DNA from 2 places in the Bradyrhizobium sp. USDA 4452 genome. Region 1 is predicted to be linked to the other one. Evidence: riboswitches for the same ligand, from Rfam matches in the RefSeq annotation. Region 1 holds a riboswitch; the other holds the start of a gene.
The links. A riboswitch is a leader RNA that binds a small molecule or an ion and turns the genes downstream of it on or off. The one in region 1 is predicted to bind glycine.
Positions count from the first base shown of each region.

Region 2: another riboswitch for glycine. It lies ahead of gcvT (glycine cleavage system aminomethyltransferase GcvT); the one in region 1 lies ahead of ACVISU_RS37110 (D-amino acid dehydrogenase).

Region 1 covers NZ_JBSSGK010000001.1:7,867,303-7,871,713, forward strand. The annotation lists gene ACVISU_RS37100 (ArgE/DapE family deacylase) at 1-433, opposite strand, end outside; gene ACVISU_RS37105 (hypothetical protein) at 430-627, opposite strand; gene ACVISU_RS37110 (D-amino acid dehydrogenase) at 754-2,061, opposite strand; glycine riboswitch at 2,130-2,243, opposite strand; glycine riboswitch at 2,247-2,352, opposite strand; gene ACVISU_RS37115 (M20/M25/M40 family metallo-hydrolase) at 2,445-3,575, opposite strand; gene ACVISU_RS37120 (ABC transporter substrate-binding protein) at 3,845-4,411, shown strand, end outside.
Region 2 covers NZ_JBSSGK010000001.1:7,710,316-7,714,726, reverse strand. The annotation lists gene alaS (alanine--tRNA ligase) at 1-2,296, opposite strand, end outside; glycine riboswitch at 2,500-2,588, shown strand; gene gcvT (glycine cleavage system aminomethyltransferase GcvT) at 2,731-3,876, shown strand; gene gcvH (glycine cleavage system protein GcvH) at 3,897-4,262, shown strand; gene gcvP (aminomethyl-transferring glycine dehydrogenase) at 4,285-4,411, shown strand, end outside.

The sequences.
Region 1 (4,411 bases):
TCATGTCCTGCGCGCCACGCCCGAACATCCAGCCGTCTCGCACGGCGCCCGAGAACGGCGGCTGCTCCCAAAGGTCGGCGGGTCCCTCCGGCACCACGTCGATATGACCTTGCAGGATCAGGCTGCGTCCGCTGCCTTTGCTGTTGAGCGTCGCAACGACCTGCTGCGATCCGGCAAGGTCGATGCCGTCCATCGGCGCAGCCTTCGGATGGCTCATCAGGTTGACGTCGGCAAGGCTGAACGTATCTACGTCGTAGCGGCGCTTTGCGAATTGCTCCGCCAGCCAATGCTGTTGCGGCGCTTCCTGGCCGCGCAAGCTGCGGAACTGCACCATGCGCGACAGGAACGCGACCTGATCGTCGAAGTTTCGATCGACGGCCGCGCACAGCTCTGCGGCAATCTGATCCGGCTTGGTCAACGTCCCGGTTGTCATGTCGCGCCTTTCGTGGAGCCCAGCGCAGCGGCCTGAGCGTTGATCGTTTCGGAAATGCGGCGCACCGAGTTGGTGTGCGTGCGGGAGGCGAGGTTACGTACCGGTCCGCCGAAGAGATCGCCGCCGGCGCAGCTGCCGTCGGGATTCCTGCGTTGGACCGCAATGCCATGCGTGCCCGCTACCCCAATGCGCATTGCCCCCTCCCGCGCTGAAGCGCTTTTCCCCATCGTGACGCTAGACTTTGTCATGCGGTGTTTCTCAGCGAATTCCAACCTGGCCACACGCAAATACGCACATATTCTTCCTCTTCGGTTGGATAATTAGGGGAAAGCTGCGCGGGTGGTCTTGGTCGCATCGACCTGCGACGGCACCATTGAGGGCGTGTCGAGGTCGCGCCAGTCATCGATCGCTCCTGCGACCATCTGCGCCGTCGCAGCCGACAGCGTCCAGCCGAGATGGCCGTGGCCGGTGTTGTAGAACACACCCGGAATCCGTCCGGCACGAACCACCGGCATCATGTTCGGCATCATCGGGCGCAGGCCGGCCCACGGCACGACTTTCGAGGTGTCGATGCCGGGGAAATGCTGCCGCACCCAATCGACCAGCGGCTGGATGCGATCGGCGCGGATGTCGCGGTTGAAGCCGTTGAACTCGGCGGTGCCGGCGACGCGGAAACGGTCGGCGCCGAGCCGGCTGGTGACGATCTTCGCGGCTTCATCGAGCAGGCTGACGGTCGGCGCAGCGTCCCGGCTTTGCGGTGCATCGAGCTGCACGGTGATCGAATAACCCTTCACCGGATAGACGTTGACGCGGTCGTTGAGCAGGCCGGCGAAGTGGCGGCTCGCGACGCCGGCGCAAATCACGATGCCGTCCGCCTGCAACTCATGTCGCGTCGCGCTGTCGGCATCGTGTGAAGTGGCTTGGCTCCAGCCGATACGGAAGCCGCCGTCGTCGCGTGCGATGCTGTCGACGTCGGCTTCATGGACGAAGCTCGCGCCGCGGCGGATGCAGGCGTCGGCGAGGCCGCGCGTGAACTTGTGGATATCGCCGGTCGCGTCCGACGGCGTGAAGAAGCCGCCATAGCAGGTCGTCTGCAGCGCGGGCTCGATGCTGCGGATCTCGTCCGCCGTCACCGGCCGGCGGTCGAGCCCGCCTTGCTGCAGCAGCGTGTTGACGCGCAGGCCAGCCTCGAAGCCGGCCTTGTCGTGATAGACGTGCAGGATGCCGCGGCGTTCGAGATCGAAGGCGATGTTCTCGCGTTGGGCGATCGAGAACAGGTGCTTGCGCGCTTCGATTGCGAGCCGCGTCGTCTCGATGGTGTTGCTGCGATAGCGGCCGATGCTGCCGACGAATTCGCCGATCCAGGAATATTTGTGCCAGCTCGGCTTCGGATTCATCAGCAGCGGCGCGTCGCTTCTGAGCATCCAGCGCAGCCCCTTGAGGATGGTCGCTGCGCTGTTCCACACTTCTGCGTTGCTGGCGGAGAGCTGTCCGCCGTTGGCGAACGAGGTTTCCATCGCGGCGTAGCGATGTCTGTCGAGGACAGTCACCCGGTAGCCGCGCTCCAGCAGGGCATAGGCCGTCGTCACGCCGGTGATGCCGGCGCCAATGATAGCGATGTGAGGCATGGTGGTCTTCAGGCTCCCGTGGGTTAGAGTCGCCGAACCGCCGGTGAAACCGGTTGTTTCGACGCCCCATCTGTCACGGTACCTGAGAGCTTGATCCGCATCGGGCGCGGGCCCGATGGCGAACTATCCCCTTCGGTGGACGAATGGCCCTTGATGTACGGCCAAGTCGTCTCTCTCCAGATCGTCCTGATGAAACGGTCCTTTTGCCTGAGAGTTTCCGGGGCGGTTGCTCCGTCGGCGCTGAAGCAAAAGCACGAATGCCATTGCTTCAGTCTCTCCCGCATCATCGCGTTGGACGGCCGGACCGTAGGCGAAGCCTCAAAATTGAACAAGGCTAAATTTCGATCCGGCTGTGCCAAACTGTTGTGCAGTGCAAATCAGCCTTAGTCGAGCGTTGCGAGCAGCGCTGCCATCAGACGGCCGCGCTCGGCGAGGCTGTCGACTTCGATATGTTCGTTCAAAGTGTGGGCGTCGGCACCGCGCACGCCGAGGCCGTCGAGGGTAGGGATGCCCATCGCACCGGTGAAGTTGCCGTCGGAGCCACCGCCGGCGCTGCCGTGCGGCAAATCAAGGCCCATGTCGGCGGCGAGACGCTTCGCCTTTTCATAGAGCGCCATGGTGCCGGCATCCGGCTCCCACACCGGGCGCGTGACGCCGCGCGTCACCTTGAATGTCACGTCATTTGCCGTGCCGGACAGCGCCAGCATGCGCTCGACGCCGCGGTCGAGATCGGCCTGACGCTTGGCCATGCTGAGCGCTTCGCCGGTGCAGGTCGTTGCGACGCAATTGACCCATTGGCCGCCATGCACGATGCCGACCGAGAAGGTGCAGTCCTCGGTGGTCATGCCGTCGATGGCGATGATCTGCCGGGCCATTTCGCGGATCGCGGAACGGCCGGACGAAAGCGTCGCGCCGGCATGGCTCGGCTTGCCAGTGGCTTCCAGATTGAAGCGCGCGATCGCGTAGCGGCCGGTGACGACACCGTTGTTCGGCCGGCCGGGCTCCGGCACCAGCACGTATTTGTTGCGTGCGGCTTCCGCCTCGATGATGTCGCGCGTCGACGGCGTGCCGACCTCTTCATCGGGCGTGAACAGCACCGTGATCGGCAGCGGCGTCGTGAAGGACGCGCGTGCCAGCTGCCTGATCGCCTCGATCGACAGATAGTTGCCGCCCTTCATGTCGAAGATGCCGGGCCCGAAGCACTTGTTGCCTTCGCGCCGCCATGCCAGCTTTTCGATGGTGCCGACCGGATGCACGGTGTCCAGATGGCCGGCGATGAGGATGCCCGGCTGACCTTGTTTCGGATGGGGAAAACGGGCGCGGACGCAGCCGGCAAACCCCTGACGCCCGGCGATGCGTTCGATCGTCGCACCCATGATCGCCATCTCGCGCGCGGCGAGATCGAGCATGCGCTCGACCGCGGCCGCATCCCATGTCGGGCTCTCGCATTCCACCCAGCTGCGCAGCCCCTGCAGCATCGCTTCGGAATCAAAAGGAAGATTGGCGGGGTTCATGTCTTTTCTCTCTTGTTGTTTGTTCGCGCCGATACGCGTTCGCGTGCGTTACGAAAAGCTCCGAAGACGACTTTGTAAAGTCAAATGCGCTGCACCCGCCGTTCATTCGTTCGTATACGTTCGATCCTGCCGGAAACCGATTGACGCGCATTGCGCTTGATGCAAGTCTCGATTTCACAAGCCATACAGCATGTTAGTTCGCCTAAATAACGAACCGCATGCATAACGAATAAGCCGGCTTTGACCAGTTACACGTCAGGAGAGATTGCATGTTCCCTATCTCGCGTTGGAAGCACCGCACGCTAGCGGCTGCGTTGACGGCGCTTGCGCTGTCATTCGCACCGCAGGAATTGTCGTTTGCGCCGCAGGCCATCGCCGCGGACAAGACCATCACCGCGGTGATGCATTCGGATCTGCGGGTCATCGATCCGATCCTGACCACCGCCTACATCACGCGTGACCACGGCTACATGGTCTACGACACGCTGATCGCGACCGATTCCAACTTCAAGATTCAGCCGCAGATGGCGGACTGGAAGGTCTCGGACGACAAGCTCACTTACACGTTCACGCTGCGCGACGGCCTGAAGTGGCATGACGGCGGGCCGGTGACCGCCGAGGATTGCGTGGCCTCGCTGAAGCGCTGGGCCAAGGTCGACGGTATGGGCCAGAAGCTGATGGATTTCACGGCGAGCATCGAAGCCACCGATGCGAAGACGATCACGCTGAAGCTGAAGGAGCCCTACGGCCTGGTGCTGGAGTCGATCGGCAAGCCTTCGTCGCGCGTCGCCTTCATGATGCCGAAACGGCTGGCCGAGACGCCGCCGGACAAGCCG
Region 2 (4,411 bases), 160 kb from region 1:
TCGCGAGCTTCTTCCTGGCATCCGACAGGTCACGCTCGAGCTTCTTGCGCTCCTCCATCAGCGCGGCGATGCGCGCCGGGACGTCCTCGATCGTGGTGCGCAGCTCGGCCGCCGCGGTCTTCGCCAGCATCATGGTGTCATTGGCGTGCTTGCGCGCGTGATTGCCGGTCAGCGCCTCGATGCGGCGAACGCCGGAGGCGACCGCGCTCTCGCTGGTCACCGAAATCAGGCCGATGTCGCCGGTGCGGCGGACATGGGTGCCGCCGCAGAGCTCGACCGACCAGCCGAGCGCGTTCTGGCCGTGCTCGCGGGCGCTCTTGCCCATCGAGACGACGCGAACCTCGTCGCCATATTTCTCGCCGAACAGCGCGCGCGCACCGGCCTCGCGGGCGTCGTCGACCCCCATGATGCGGGTCGTGACGTCGTCATTCTCGAGCACGACATCGTTGGCGATGTCCTCGACCCGGGCGAGCTCTTCCGGGGTGATCGGCTTCGGATGCACGAAATCGAAACGCAGGCGATCGGGCGCGACCAGCGAGCCGCGCTGCGCGATATGGTCGCCGAGCACCTGGCGCAGCGCCTCGTGCAGCAGATGCGTCGCCGAGTGGTTGGCGCGGATCGCCGACCGGCGCGCGTGGTCGACCTCGAGCTGCAGCGCGGTGCCGACGCTCAAGGTGCCCTGCTCCACGGTGCCGACATGCACGAACAGGTCGCCGGCCTTCTTCTGCATGTCGGTGACGCGGAACTTGACGCCCTCGCCGGTGAGGATGCCCACGTCGCCGACCTGGCCGCCGGACTCCGCATAGAACGGCGTCTGGTTCAGCACGATCGCGCCGCTCTCGCCGGCCTTGAGGCCGCCGACCTCGGCACCGTCCTTGACCAGCGCCGTCACCACGCCTTCGGCGCTCTCGGTCTCGTAGCCCAAAAACTCCGTCGCGCCGAGCTTCTCGCGCAGCGGGAACCAGATGGTCTCGGTGGCCGCTTCGCCGGAGCCCGCCCAGGAGGCACGCGCCTTCTCGCGCTGGCGGTTCATCGCGTCGGTGAACGCGGCCTGGTCGACGCTGATGCCGCGCGACTTCAACGCGTCCTGGGTCAGGTCCAGCGGGAAGCCATAGGTGTCGTACAGCGTGAAGGCGGTGTCGCCGTCGAACATGTCGCCCTTCTTGAGGCCGGCGCTCTTCTCGTCGAGGATCGACAGGCCCCGCACCAGCGTCTTGCGGAAGCGGGTCTCCTCCAGCTGCAGCGTCTCCTCGATCAACTTCTCCGCGCGCACCAGGTCCGGATAGGCCTGCCCCATCTCGCGGACCAGCGCCCAGACCAAGCGATGCATCAGCGGCTCGCTCGCGCCCAGCAGCTGGGCGTGGCGCATCGCGCGGCGCATGATCCGGCGCAACACATAGCCGCGGCCCTCGTTCGACGGCAGCACGCCGTCGGCGATCAGGAACGCCGAGGAGCGCAGGTGATCGGCGATCACCCGGTACGATGCCACGTTCTGCGCGTTCGGCCCATGGCCGAGCGCCGATGAAGCCGCATCGATCAGATGGCGGAACAGATCGGTCTCGAACACGCTCTCGACACCCTGCAGGATGCAGGCCATGCGCTCGAGGCCCATGCCGGTGTCGATCGAGGGACGCGGCAGCGCCACGCGCTCCTCCTTCGTCACCTGCTCGTACTGCATGAACACCAGATTCCAGAACTCGAGGAAGCGATCGCCGTCCTCCTCCGGGCTGCCGGGAGGTCCGCCCCAGATGTGCTCGCCGCGGTCGATGAATATCTCGGAGCACGGACCGCACGGGCCGGTATCGCCCATCGCCCAGAAATTGTCCGAGGTCGGGATGCGGATGATGCGGTCGTCCGAGAAGCCGGCGATCTTCTTCCAGTAGCCGGCCGCCTCGTCGTCGGTGTGGTAGACGGTGACGAGCAGCTTGTCCTTCTTCAGCCCGAAATCCTTGGTGATCAGGTTCCAGGCGAGCTCGATCGCGCGCTCCTTGAAGTAGTCGCCGAACGAGAAATTGCCGAGCATCTCGAAGAAGGTGAGATGGCGCGCGGTGTAGCCGACATTGTCGAGGTCGTTATGCTTGCCGCCGGCGCGGACGCATTTCTGCGACGTCGTGGCGCGCTGATAGCTGCGCTTCTCGACGCCGGTGAAGACGTTCTTGAACTGCACCATGCCGGCATTGGTGAACATCAGGGTCGGGTCGTTGCGCGGCACCAGCGGCGACGAGGCCACGATCTCGTGGCCGTTCTCCTTGAAGAAGTTCAGAAATGTCGACCTGATGTCGTTGACGCTGCTCATGTTCATCCAATCGGAAAAAGGGGCCGGCCAGCCGCAAAAAGGCGTCATTTTCCGGCCGAACGCTTTTAGACATTGCCAGCTGCGGTGTCCAGAAACTGTGCAGGCGGATCATGGGGTTGCCGCGGCAGCACAAAGCCCATTGGATAGTTGTTGCAGCTGCGTTGACAGTCTTGGCGGCGCCGTGTTTTCTACCTACCTGTTACCCCGTCACGTCGGGAGAGACCGGCCTTGCCGCCGGCGCCGAAGGAGCAACCGCCCCGGAAACTCTCAGGCAAAAGGACCGCGTGACGTCTGACATCTGGAAAGAGGCGCTGGGGTTCTCCCCGATTGCGTCCGCCGACGGGATAATACTCTCAGGCACAGCGACAGATGGGGCTTTCTGCAGGTTTCTCAAGGGGAAATGGGTCCCCGGCGGGAACTGCGAGGGCCCTGTGATGCTTGCGCACGAAACTTCCCCGCTGAAGCAGACCCCGCTGCACGCGCTGCATCTGGCGCGCGGCGCCAAGATGGTGCCGTTCGCCGGCTACGACATGCCGGTGCAATACACGGCCGGCGTGCTCAAGGAGCACCTGCACACCCGCAAGGAAGCCGGCCTGTTCGACGTGTCCCACATGGGACAGCTCGTGCTGAGGGCCAAGTCCGGCAAGGTCGGCGACGCCGCGCTCGCGCTGGAAAAACTGGTGCCGCAGGACATCGTCGGCATCGCGCCGGGACGGCAGCGCTACGCGCAATTCACCAACAATGACGGCGGCCTGCTCGACGATTTGATGGTGGCGAATTTCGGCGACCGCCTCTTCCTGGTGGTCAACGCCGCATGCAAGGAAGAGGACGAGGCGCATCTGCGCGCGCATCTCTCCGACACCTGCGAGATCGTGTCGCTGGCCGACCGCGCGCTGATCGCGCTGCAGGGGCCGAAAGCCGAATCGGCGCTCGCGAAACTTTGCCCGGATGTCGGTTCGATGAAATTCATGGACGCCGGCCCCCGCCTTGTCGCCGGCATCGACTGCTTCGTCTCGCGCTCAGGCTACACCGGCGAGGACGGTTTTGAGATTTCCGTGCCCGCCGACAAGGCGGAAGCCCTGGCCACCGCGCTGCTGGACAATCCCGACGTGCTGCCGATCGGGCTCGGCGCGCGCGACAGCCTGCGGCTCGAGGCCGGGCTTTGCCTCTACGGCCACGACATCGACACCACGACGACCCCGGTCGAAGGCGCGCTGGAATGGTCGGTACAGAAGGTTCGCCGCAGCGGCGGCGCCCGCGCCGGCGGTTTTCCGGGCGCCGACAAGATTCTCGCACAATTTGCACAAGGCGCTGCCCGCCGCCGCGTCGGGTTGAAGCCCGACGGCCGCGCGCCGGTGCGGGAAGGCGCCATGCTGTTCGCCGATCCGGCCTCGACCGAGCCGATCGGCAAGGTGACCTCGGGCGGCTTCGGCCCGAGCCTCAATGCGCCGGTTGCGATGGGTTATCTGCCGACATCGCTCTCCGCGCTCGACACCACGGTTTTCGCCGAAGTGCGCGGCCAGCGGCTGCCGCTCAAGGTCACCGCCACGCCCTTCGTCCCCAACACCTACAAACGCTAAACGCTGAAGGATCGATCCCCATGACGACGCTGTACACGTCCGACCACGAATGGCTCCGCATCGAGGGCGACGTCGCCACGATCGGGATCACCGATTACGCGCAGTCGCAGCTCGGCGACGTCGTGTTCGTCGAACTGCCCAAGGTCGGCCGCAGCCTGAAGAAGGCCGAGGCCGCCGCGGTCGTCGAATCCGTCAAGGCCGCCTCCGACGTCTACGCGCCGATCACCGGCGAAGTGATCGAGGTCAACGAGGCGCTGACGGCCGATCCCGCGCTGGTCAATTCGGATGCCGGCGGCAAGGCCTGGTTCTTCAAGCTGAAGATTGCCGACAAGGGCGAACTCGGCGGCCTGATGGACGAGGCCGCCTACGCCGCGCACACCGCCTGAGGATCATCCCAAGGATTTCGCCATGAACGCGCCCTTCAAGCCGATCAACGAACCCGCCACCGATTTCGTCCGCCGCCACATCGGACCCTCACCGCGCGACGTCAACGCGATGCTGGAAACGGTCGGCGCCGCGAGCCTGCAGGCGCTGA